3 regions of the Pantoea alfalfae genome follow, and region 3 is predicted to be linked to each of the others. Evidence: predicted binding sites of a transcription regulator. Region 3 holds the regulator's gene; each other region holds the start of a gene.
What was found. Region 3 encodes LexA, which represses DNA repair genes until DNA is damaged. Its sites were predicted from a motif close to TNCTGTATGTACATACAGNA; they were not measured.

Region 1 (3,260 bases), 1.0 Mb from region 3:
GTGCAGAATAAGCCGGGACCTGAGCTGCCTCTGGTGCATGATAAACAGGCTCTGCGGGTACCGCAGGCGTCGCTGGCGCACTATAGGCAGGTTCTGCCGGTGCAAAACGGGCAGGTGCAGGCACCTGAGCCGGTGCCTGAGGGCTTGAGACCTCACTCACCTGCTGCCACGGTTCGTGTGAAGCCGCAGGTGCTTCCGGCTCCGGCGTCGCGGCAATCGTAAACAGCGGTTCAGACGGGCCGTCATCCACCAGATCTTTCATCGGTGAAAAATCGAACGCTGAGGCAGTATCAATATTTAATACCGGCTCTTTTCTCACTTCAGGTTCATAGCGCTGCTGTTGCTGCTCGGCGAACTGACGTGCCAGTGCATCCTGCTGCTGCGCATCCTGCTCATCTTGTTCGTCCTGCTGCCAGCTGGTGCCGTAACGTTGCTGCTGCTCAGACTGGAAGGCCTGACGCAGTTCAGCCTGCTGCAGTGCCTCTTCTGCATCAGATGCAGTGGAAACCGACGTAACCGGGGCCGTTTCGCTCTCTTCCGCTTTGGCTTTCTCTTCAGCCATGCGCTGAGAAGGTAACTTAATGCCATAAGAGGCCAGTTCACGACGTGTAGGCAGTTTTACCGGATTAGGACGCGGCAGCGCCGGTCCGATACCCTGCTTAACCTGCGGATTCAGATTGGTTTCAGGTGCCAGGTCAAAAACAGGTGCAGTACGTGTGGCCGCCGTTGCGGCAGCGGCAGTGGCAGTGGCGGCTGTAGCGGCCGCAGGGATCGCTGATGTGTCACGCCAGTTACCCATTTTAGGTTCGTCATCGTCGTAAGCATTGAACGACGGCGCAGCCGGGGCTTCGTCTGGCATTTCAAAGTGGTAAAGCGGTGGTGAGGCCGCGGGTGCAGGAGCATTCTGCGCCGGAGACGGGGCCATCGTTGTACCATAGGATGCAGGGGTGCTCTGTGCAGATGCTGGAGCAGGTTGTGCCGTTGGCGATGCGGGCATTGCTGCTGATGCGGCAGGCGCCGATGCAGTAAAGGCCGCTGCAGCAGGTGCCGCGTTAACCGGCGCTGCGGGAGCGATGGTCACTTCTGCAGCTTCCGCAGTGGCGGCTACTGCCGCACTGGTTGCGGCTGCCGCTTTCGCCAGTAGCGGATCCGGCTGTGTCGGCACAGGCTGAGGGGCAGCGCGTGGCGCGGAAAGCAGCACATCATCTTTCTGATCGGCAGCACGCGGCGCAGACAGCAGCACGTCATCATCCTGGTCGGCGACATGCAATGCAGGGACATCCGCATAATCTTGCGCGTCCCGCTCGTCATCCTCTTCCTGCCAGGGCTCATCGTGACGTGAGCGGTTGCTGGCAAACGTCAGCACGCCCATGACGACGCCGCCAATTCTTTCTGCAATGGTGAGCCATGACCAGCCGGTATACAGGGTTATCCCCGCTGCCCAGACGCAGAGCAGCATCAGCGTGCCGCCAGCCGGACTGAACCAGGGGGCAATAGCATTACTGACCAGGCTGCCAATCACGCCGCCCGAGGCAAAGTACCAGATATCATCGGCGTTCAGCGCCGCCATACCACAGGTCGTCACCACCAGCGCGAGGACGCCAATTAAGCGTAACCCGACGGCAAAGTAGTCAAAGTAGTCCTGGCTGTCGCGCTGACGGAAAGCAATCCAGCACAGACCCAGGATGACGGGCGGAATGGCGTACGCCATCACACCAAAGATGAAGAGTAAGGTGTCAGCCAGCCAGGCACCGACGCTGCCGCCGATATTATGGATAGGTTCATGCCAGGCCGTTTGCGACCAGCTCGGATCGGAAGGGTTAAAACTGACCAGTGAAACCATCAGGTAGATAGCAAACAGCGCCACCAGAATCAGCAACGCTTCCAGCAGACGACGTCCACTGCTCAGCGATTGTAACGAAACGTCTTTATCTTCTGTATATTCCTGGCTCAAGAGGACTCTCCAGGTGCCTGTAAAGTAAGAAGCAACAGCGTCGGGCAAGCCCGACGCTGATCCTGTATGAATGCACAGGAGTGTACCGAAATCTCACAGGTTTTGCACCTGCCCCGCATCAGCGAGTTTTGATAACCAGTCGATTGCTCTGTTTGACCTCTTCCATCACCACATAAGTTCGCGTGTCGTTTACGCCCGGCAGGCGCAACAGGGTTTCACCCAGCAGCTTACGATAGGCAGACATATCAGGTACGCGCGTTTTCAGCAGGTAGTCGAAATCACCAGAAACGAGGTGACACTCTTGAGTTTCCTCAAGTTTTTGCACAGCGGCGTTAAATTGCTCAAACACATCCGGCGCACCACGATTCAGAGTAATCTCAACGAATACCAGCAGAGAGGCATCCAGATAGTGCGGGTTTAACTGCGCGGTGTAACCAAGAATAAATCCCTGGCGTTCGAGACGGCGTACACGCTCAAGACATGGCGTAGGCGATAAGCCTACGCGTTTGGAAAGCTCTACGTTTGAAATGCGACCATCTTTCTGAAGTTCATTCAGAATGTTCCTGTCAATTCTGTCGAGGTCTTTCCCGGGGCGTTTCTTATTGTCTACCATTATTATTGTCTCTCTTAATTCCTTCCCTTTACCTGCCACGCCCTGAAAACGCTCAATGTTCGGGGCATTTCTGAAGTGAGCTAACAGAGCCTGTGATCTGACACCTATCGATATGACGCATGTTGTCTGTCCACATCATGCGTCATTATCCATATCAGGCTGCTTTTATTCGGCGTTACACGCAAAACAGGCGACGAAAACCTGTTTTGTTCCGATAAATGTTATTCGCTTCTGATAATGTTTTCGCAAAAGCGCAGGCGATTGTCAAAGTAAAATCACCAAATTCAGGACAAGATGCCAGACAGACCGCTGGGTATCTGTTTTTAAATGAGTATTTTTCCACTTTTGCACCTCTCAAAGCCGATTTTTGCCCCATTCTGGCGCATTGACCAGGCAAAACCGCCGCTCATCGTCTACGCCACTTGCAGCTATCGTTAACAAAATTGGCTAAGTCTTGTTATTGTCGCCGGATATTCCCTACAATCGCAGGCTATGTCAGCCGAATGAAACTGAGGAACGCATGAGTACGGCCAAACACAGTAAGTTACTCATTCTGGGCTCCGGCCCAGCGGGTTATACCGCAGCCGTTTATGCTGCACGCGCCAACCTGAATCCGGTACTGATCACCGGTCTGGAAAAGGGCGGACAGCTGACCACCACCACTGAAGTGGAGAACTGGCCGGGCGACCCGCA
Region 2 (3,260 bases), 1.5 Mb from region 3:
GAAGCCGGACCCGCGCCTACTTAACCGCCGCCACCGGCAAATCCGTTACCCGCGTGGTATAGGCAGGTGACAGCATCTCGCGCTTCATTGCCCAGGCCTTGTTGATCCCCTGCCCGGCAAACCAGAGTTTTCCGCTGCCGATTTTATTAATTTTATCAATCAGCTGCATCAGCTCCTGGCTGTTGCGGCGCGGCTGATGCTCGTCAAACAGATCAAGCTGGGCCACGCCCTGACTGAAAAAATCCCCCAGCACGATGCCCGCCTTGATATAGCGATGCCCCTCAATCCAGATGTTATCCAGACACGCCATCGCAACACCGACAATATCGCGCGTGTCCTGTGTCGGGATGACCAACTGGCCGGTAGACTGATTACCATAAAAGGGTTCATCCGTAGCATGCGGGCTGGTACGCACAAAGACCCCCACCTGACGGCAATACTGGTTACCGCGGCGTAGCTTCTCTGCCGCACGCTCAGCATAGGCACAGACGGCTTCACGCATCTGGTCATAATCGAAGATGCGGCTGCCAAACGAACGGGAACACATGATTTGCTGCTTATCCGGTGTCACTGACTCCAGTTCCAGGCAGGATTCGCCACGCAGTTCTCTGACGGTACGCTCCATCACCACGCTGAACTGTTTGCGAATAGATTCGGTGCTTTGATCGGCCAGATCTTTCGCCGTCATAACGCCCATGGCGTTGAGCCGTTTGCCGATCCGGTGCCCTACGCCCCAGACGTCAGCCACATCAATCAGCGCCAGCAGCTTTTTCTGTCGTTCGGGGTCCGACAGATCGACAATGCCGCCGGTTTTGCTCCACTTTTTGGCCGCAAAATTCGCCAGCTTAGCCAGCGTTTTGGTCTGTGCAATGCCGACGCCGACGGTCAGATGGGTCTCTTTGCGGATCCGTTCTTTAACCTGCCGGCCAAAGGTCTCCAGCGCCATGCAGTTCTGCACGCCGGTAAGATCCATAAACGCCTCGTCGATCGAGTAGATCTCCACCGAGGGAGCCATCTCTTCGAGGATGGTCATCACCCGTTCACTCATGTCGGCATAGAGCGCGTAATTTGAGCTGAAGACCTTTACCGCATGACGCGTCAGCTCTTCACGCATTTTAAAATAGGGTGCACCCATTTTAATGCCGGCTTTTTTTGCCTCGGCGCTGCGCGCAATCACACAGCCGTCGTTATTCGACAGCACCACCACCGGTTTGCCTTTCAGATCGGGCCGGAAAACGGTTTCGCACGATGCATAAAAGCAGTTCACATCGACCAGCGCGAACATGGTCAGTGCGTCGATTTAATAACAAAGGTCACAACACCAAACACTTCCAGCGCATCTTCGGTCTGGATAGCGATCGGTTTAAATTTGGTGTTCATCGGCATCAGTTGCAGGCAGGGATGAAGCTGAAGACGTTTAACGGTAAATTCACCATCGACGGCGGCCACCACGATATCGCCGTGTGAGGCGGTGAGCGAGCTGTCGACCACCAGCATATCACCATCGTTAATGCCCGCCTCAATCATCGACTCGCCGCTGACGCGGACAAAATAGGTGGCACTGGGATGCTGCACCATCAGCGCATTGAGATCGATACGTTGTTCGACATAATCCTGCGCCGGGGAGGGAAATCCGCACGGCACACGTTCGATATAAAGCGGTAAAGGCATAACGGCGCGAATGTCCGCAGGTTTAATGAATTCCACAATTTCACTCCTTGCTCAGATTACTGTATATAAATACAGTAATAGCTAATCCCCCTTTTAATCAAGTGACACGGAACATTTTTAAGCAAAGGAGTTGATGGTAATACACTTTTTTAATCCTCTTTTTTCTCACTGCTGTGAGAGTAAGCGGAAACGGGTTACTTTTGCCGCAGCACGGGAATATCAGCGTTTTTTCTTTCAGTAACTAATCTTATAAATTCACCCGCTGATTATTTTTACTTAAGGAAAATCTGACAACGTCTCTGTGGCATTCGCCGAGGTTTGAATATTCAGAGCGGGCTGGTTATTCTGCCTTTTTTAAGGCATGGAGAGGTTATGACAGACGACGATAGAATTAAACATCTGGAAGAAGCCGTTGCGCAGTTAACGGTTGAGACCACGGTATTAAAAGCGATACTCGGTCAGCAAATTGCGCTCAATAATCTCAACTACAAAGGGAAATTTGACGATGTGCTGGCCGCGCTGGCGAAAGAATATGCCGAACGTGGTCTGGAGGAAGGCAATAATCAGGCAATCCATGACGCCCTGCGTCAGTATATTAAATATGAGCCACCCACGATGGAATAGGACTCTCCGGCAGCGTCCGCTCACCGGACGTTACCGGCTCCTGAACACTGCCATCCCCTGCCCCGTCCCGGCAGCCGTCTGAGACGCTGCGGATTAGCCTTTAAGCCTGGCTATCACTCTCCAGCGCATCCTGAATCGCATCGGCCAGATTACCAATTTCATTCGCCACGGCCTGCAGGTCCCAGGAGGCTTTTGAACCGGTTGCTGACGTTGAAGCGCTGACGGATTCCTTTGCCACTGACAGCGCCGCTGCCACAGCCACTGAACGTTTATGTTGTTCCTGCGTCACGCCCGCAGGCGGAATCGCAAAATAGTCGTGAACCATGATCATTTCCTTGTGATGAATAAGGGCTCAACCTTAGCCTTCTGCATCAGGCGTGGGAAGTGAATTATGTGGCATGACCTGTCAGGCGGACAGGATTGCAGCAGCTGTGTTGCGTTGTCCGCTTTTCCTGCGCAAAAAAAACTGTACGGGCTGTACAGGTTTTTTGCAAAAATGTCTGCCTGAACGGCTATTGTATCGTTTTACAGGACGGCAGAAAAATAGCTGGCACTCACCAGCAGACGTTATCATCTTATGGGAAATCCCTGTTAATTCACTGAATAATATAACATAAAGAGTGAAAGCCTCGCTTTGTCCTGTGTGCCATCTCTCCCTCAACACATCTGACCAGTGATCTTTTGTCAAATTTTATTGTACAACTTTGCCATTTTTGTATAACTTTACCTCGTGATGTTAAATCACTTGTAACGAGCGTGCTTTGCACCGCATCTGAAGGTGTTGTGGATTTCCACCTTCAGATGCAATTTTTTTGCGTCAGCCGGTTACCGGATCTGAATCAACGCATTCCTTCCCAATTTCTTATGAGGCCTGACATGCAAACAACGATGAATACAGAGTCTCAGATTTCTGATTACTTCATGAACTCTGGTACAGCGCTGACCACAGAAAAACAGGTGATCGC
Region 3 (3,260 bases):
TCCTGGATTTTGCCGACCAGCTGATCGCGTTTACCTTCGATAACCTGCATGTCGTCATCGGTCAGCTTGCCCCATTTCTCTTTCATTTTGCCTTTGAACTGCTTCCAGTTGCCGCTGGCTTCATCTTTATTCATGGCAGACCTCCAATCCTCGGGGTTTAATGATTATCTTGTTACTTAACAAAATAACGATATAAAGCGCTGGTTAACTGCGCTGCATAGAGTTAATTATAGTAGCCAACTTATTAACCGTAGAATAATACAGAATAATCTGTATCGGCTTGCGTGCAGCCACGACTGACTCAGGCATCAAACCAGCTGTTCTGACGCCAGTGCTTACGCCAGATGAGCCACAGCGACAGGCCGCGCAGCGCCAGGAAAACCGTTACCGCCAGCCACAGTCCGTGATTACCCAGCGCCGGTACGCTGAGCAGCATCAGAAAGTAGCCTGCTGCTGCCACCACCATGCTGTTACGCATCTCACGTCCGCGTGTTGCGCCGATGAACATCCCATCCAGCAGATAACACCAGACGCCGATCAGCGGCATAACGATCTGCCAGACCAGATAGCGGTCAGCACTTTGTTGCAGCGAAGGAAGAGAGGTCAACAGGGTAACAATCTGCGGGCCAGCAATGGCATAGGTCAGGGAAAAGAACAGCGCTACCACCACCGCCTGCCGACAGGCAGAGTGCCAGACACGCAGCAGTTTGCCGCCATCTTTTGCACCATGGGCCTCGCCGGCAAAAGCTTCAACTGCGTAGGCAAAGCCATCCAGCGCATAGGCCGTGAACGTAATGAACATCAGCAATACCGCGTTAACCGCCACCACATCCGGGCCCAGCCGCGCGCCCAGCACGGTCAGCGAGGCGAAACAGAGTTGCAGCATCAATGAGCGCAGCATGATGTCCCGGTTCAGCCGCAGCAGCCGGCCGCTGTCACCGCGCCAGCTCTGCTTCAGCAGGCTTAACGTAATACCGCGCAGCTTCAGGACTCGCCAGACCATGATACCGCCGACACCCAGCGTGATGTACTCCGCCAGCGCCGTGGCGGTTGCCGCCCCCGCGACACCCCAGTGCAGTCCCATCACCAGCCAGAGATCGAGCCCGATGTTAACCAGATTGCCTACCACCAGCAGGATCACTGGCGCGCGCGCATACTGCACGCCCAGCAGCCAGCCCAGAATGACCAGGTTTGCCAGCGTGGCGGGTGCACTGAGCCAGCGAATCTGAATAAACAGCGCCGCCTGTTCCAGTACCGCGGGATTACCGCCAACCAGATGGGTCGCCAGCTGAATAATCGGATAACGTAAAGCGATGAACAGTACACCTGCCAGCAGCGCAATCATCAGCGGCTGGGTCAGCGCACGTGCCAGCGCCATTTTATCACCGGCACCAAACGCCTGCGCCGTCAGGCCAGTCGTACTCATTCGAAGAAAAAGCAGCAGCATAAAGAGGAAACTGGTCACAGTGGTCCCGACCGCAACCCCGCCAAGATAGACAGGGCTGTCGAGATGACCAATAACTGCAGTATCGACCACGCCCAGTAAGGGAACGGTGATATTTGAAAGGATCATCGGCAGCGCAAGCCGCCAGAGATTTTTATCCGTTGCCGTGATAAAGCGCATTCGCCGTTCCGTGCTCAGTGTCGCTGCGCAAAACAGGCAGCGACAAAATTAGGGCAGACAGAATAGCATCAGAGAAAGCGAATGCACGCAGCCCTCAGAATCAGAGCCACTCGCCGTTACGCACCACGCCAACCGCCAGACCTTCAATGGTCAGAGACTGTGCACGGGTATCGACAACAATCGGGTCGAAATCGCTGTTTTCAGGCAGCAGATGCACGATAGCACCCTGCTTTTTCCAGCGCTTAACGGTGACTTCATCATCAATGCGGGCAACGACAACCTGGCCATTGCGCACATCCTGGGTTTTATGTACCGCGAGCAGGTCGCCATCCATAATCCCGATATCTTTCATCGACATTCCGCTGACGCGCAGCAGGAAGTCGGCAGAGGGCTTAAACAGGCCCGGATCCACTTTATAGTGGGTTTCGATATGTTCCTGCGCCATGATTGGCTCACCGGCAGCAACCCGGCCAATCAACGGTATGCCTTCTGAGGCTTCTTCTTCCATTAGCAGGCGAATGCCGCGCGATGCACCGGAAACGATCTCAATGACGCCTTTACGCGCCAGCGCTTTCAGGTGCTCTTCTGCCGCATTCGGTGAGCGGAAGCCCAGTTGTGCAGCAATCTCTGCGCGCGTAGGCGGCATGCCTGTTGAAGAAATATGGTCGCGAATCAGGTCATAGACCTGCTGCTGCCTGCTGGTTAATGCTTTCATCCCGCCCCCTGGTTGTTTATACAGTCGCTGTGAGTATATACAGGTATTGGCGAAATGGAAACCGATTGTCAGGCAAAACGCGGCTTCCGGCGCGATATGGAACGCTTATCGCAAATGTGTCCAGAGCAGCGCGATCCAGACAAAGAGTGCCAGTAAGATGCTGATCAGTACTGCCGCAGATCCCATATCTTTGGCCCGGCCCGCCAGCGGATGATGCTCCTGACCGATGCGGTCGACCACGGATTCAATGGCGCTATTAAGGATTTCGACAATGACCACCAGCACCACCGACCCAATCATCAGGATGCGTGAGACCACATCGACATCCAGCCAGCAGGCGATAATAATGGCGACCAGCGCAGCCAGGGCTTCCTGACGAAACGCCGCTTCATGTTGCCAGGCGGCACGCAGTCCCTGCCAGGAGTAACCTGCGGCTTTAATTATTCTGATAAGTCCGGTGGCATTATTTGCCATGATGTGGGAACCCTTTTATCGGATTGACGTCAATGTCTGGGCTGCGTGCAATTGGCACCACCACAGATCTTCGCTGCACTTTCTGGTATGCTTGCGGCGCTTTGCTAACAAGAGGCTTCATGTTGTCTATGTCAGGTTGGCGTAAACTCTATTACAAATTGCTTAATTTACCACTGTCGTTTTTGGTAAAAAGTAAGGCCATTCCGGCCGATCCTGTGTCTGAACATGGTCTGGATCCGACCCGACCTATTATGTATGTTTTGCCTTACGATTCGAAGGCCGACTTACTGACTTTACGCGCGCAGTGTCTGCGGCATCATCTGCCTGATCCGCTCTCTCCGCTGGAGATTGATGGTTCACTGCTGCCGCGCCACGTATTTATCCACGATGGCCCGCGCGTATTCCCCTACTTTGTGCCCAGCGTCGAATCGGTGAAAATCTTTCACG

Region 1: K6R05_RS12615 (DNA translocase FtsK 4TM domain-containing protein) is a predicted target of LexA. The motif match lies at 2,015-2,034, and genes of this name have one in related genera.
Region 2: umuD (translesion error-prone DNA polymerase V autoproteolytic subunit) is a predicted target of LexA. The motif match lies at 1,729-1,748, and genes of this name have one in related genera.

Annotation. Positions count from the first base shown of each region.
Region 1 covers NZ_CP082292.1:2,685,901-2,689,160, forward strand. Annotated here, with positions in the region: gene K6R05_RS12615 (DNA translocase FtsK 4TM domain-containing protein) at 1-1,954, opposite strand, end outside; gene lrp (leucine-responsive transcriptional regulator Lrp) at 2,073-2,567, opposite strand; gene trxB (thioredoxin-disulfide reductase) at 3,088-3,260, shown strand, end outside.
Region 2 covers NZ_CP082292.1:2,199,750-2,203,009, forward strand. Annotated here, with positions in the region: gene umuC (translesion error-prone DNA polymerase V subunit UmuC) at 17-1,285, opposite strand; gene umuD (translesion error-prone DNA polymerase V autoproteolytic subunit) at 1,288-1,707, opposite strand; gene K6R05_RS10245 (hypothetical protein) at 2,044-2,295, shown strand; gene K6R05_RS10250 (hypothetical protein) at 2,396-2,620, opposite strand; gene K6R05_RS10255 (biofilm development regulator YmgB/AriR family protein) at 3,172-3,260, shown strand, end outside.
Region 3 covers NZ_CP082292.1:3,715,871-3,719,130, forward strand. Annotated here, with positions in the region: gene K6R05_RS17375 (CsbD family protein) at 1-134, opposite strand, end outside; gene dinF (MATE family efflux transporter DinF) at 302-1,624, opposite strand; gene lexA (transcriptional repressor LexA) at 1,725-2,339, opposite strand; gene K6R05_RS17390 (diacylglycerol kinase) at 2,445-2,813, opposite strand; gene plsB (glycerol-3-phosphate 1-O-acyltransferase PlsB) at 2,942-3,260, shown strand, end outside.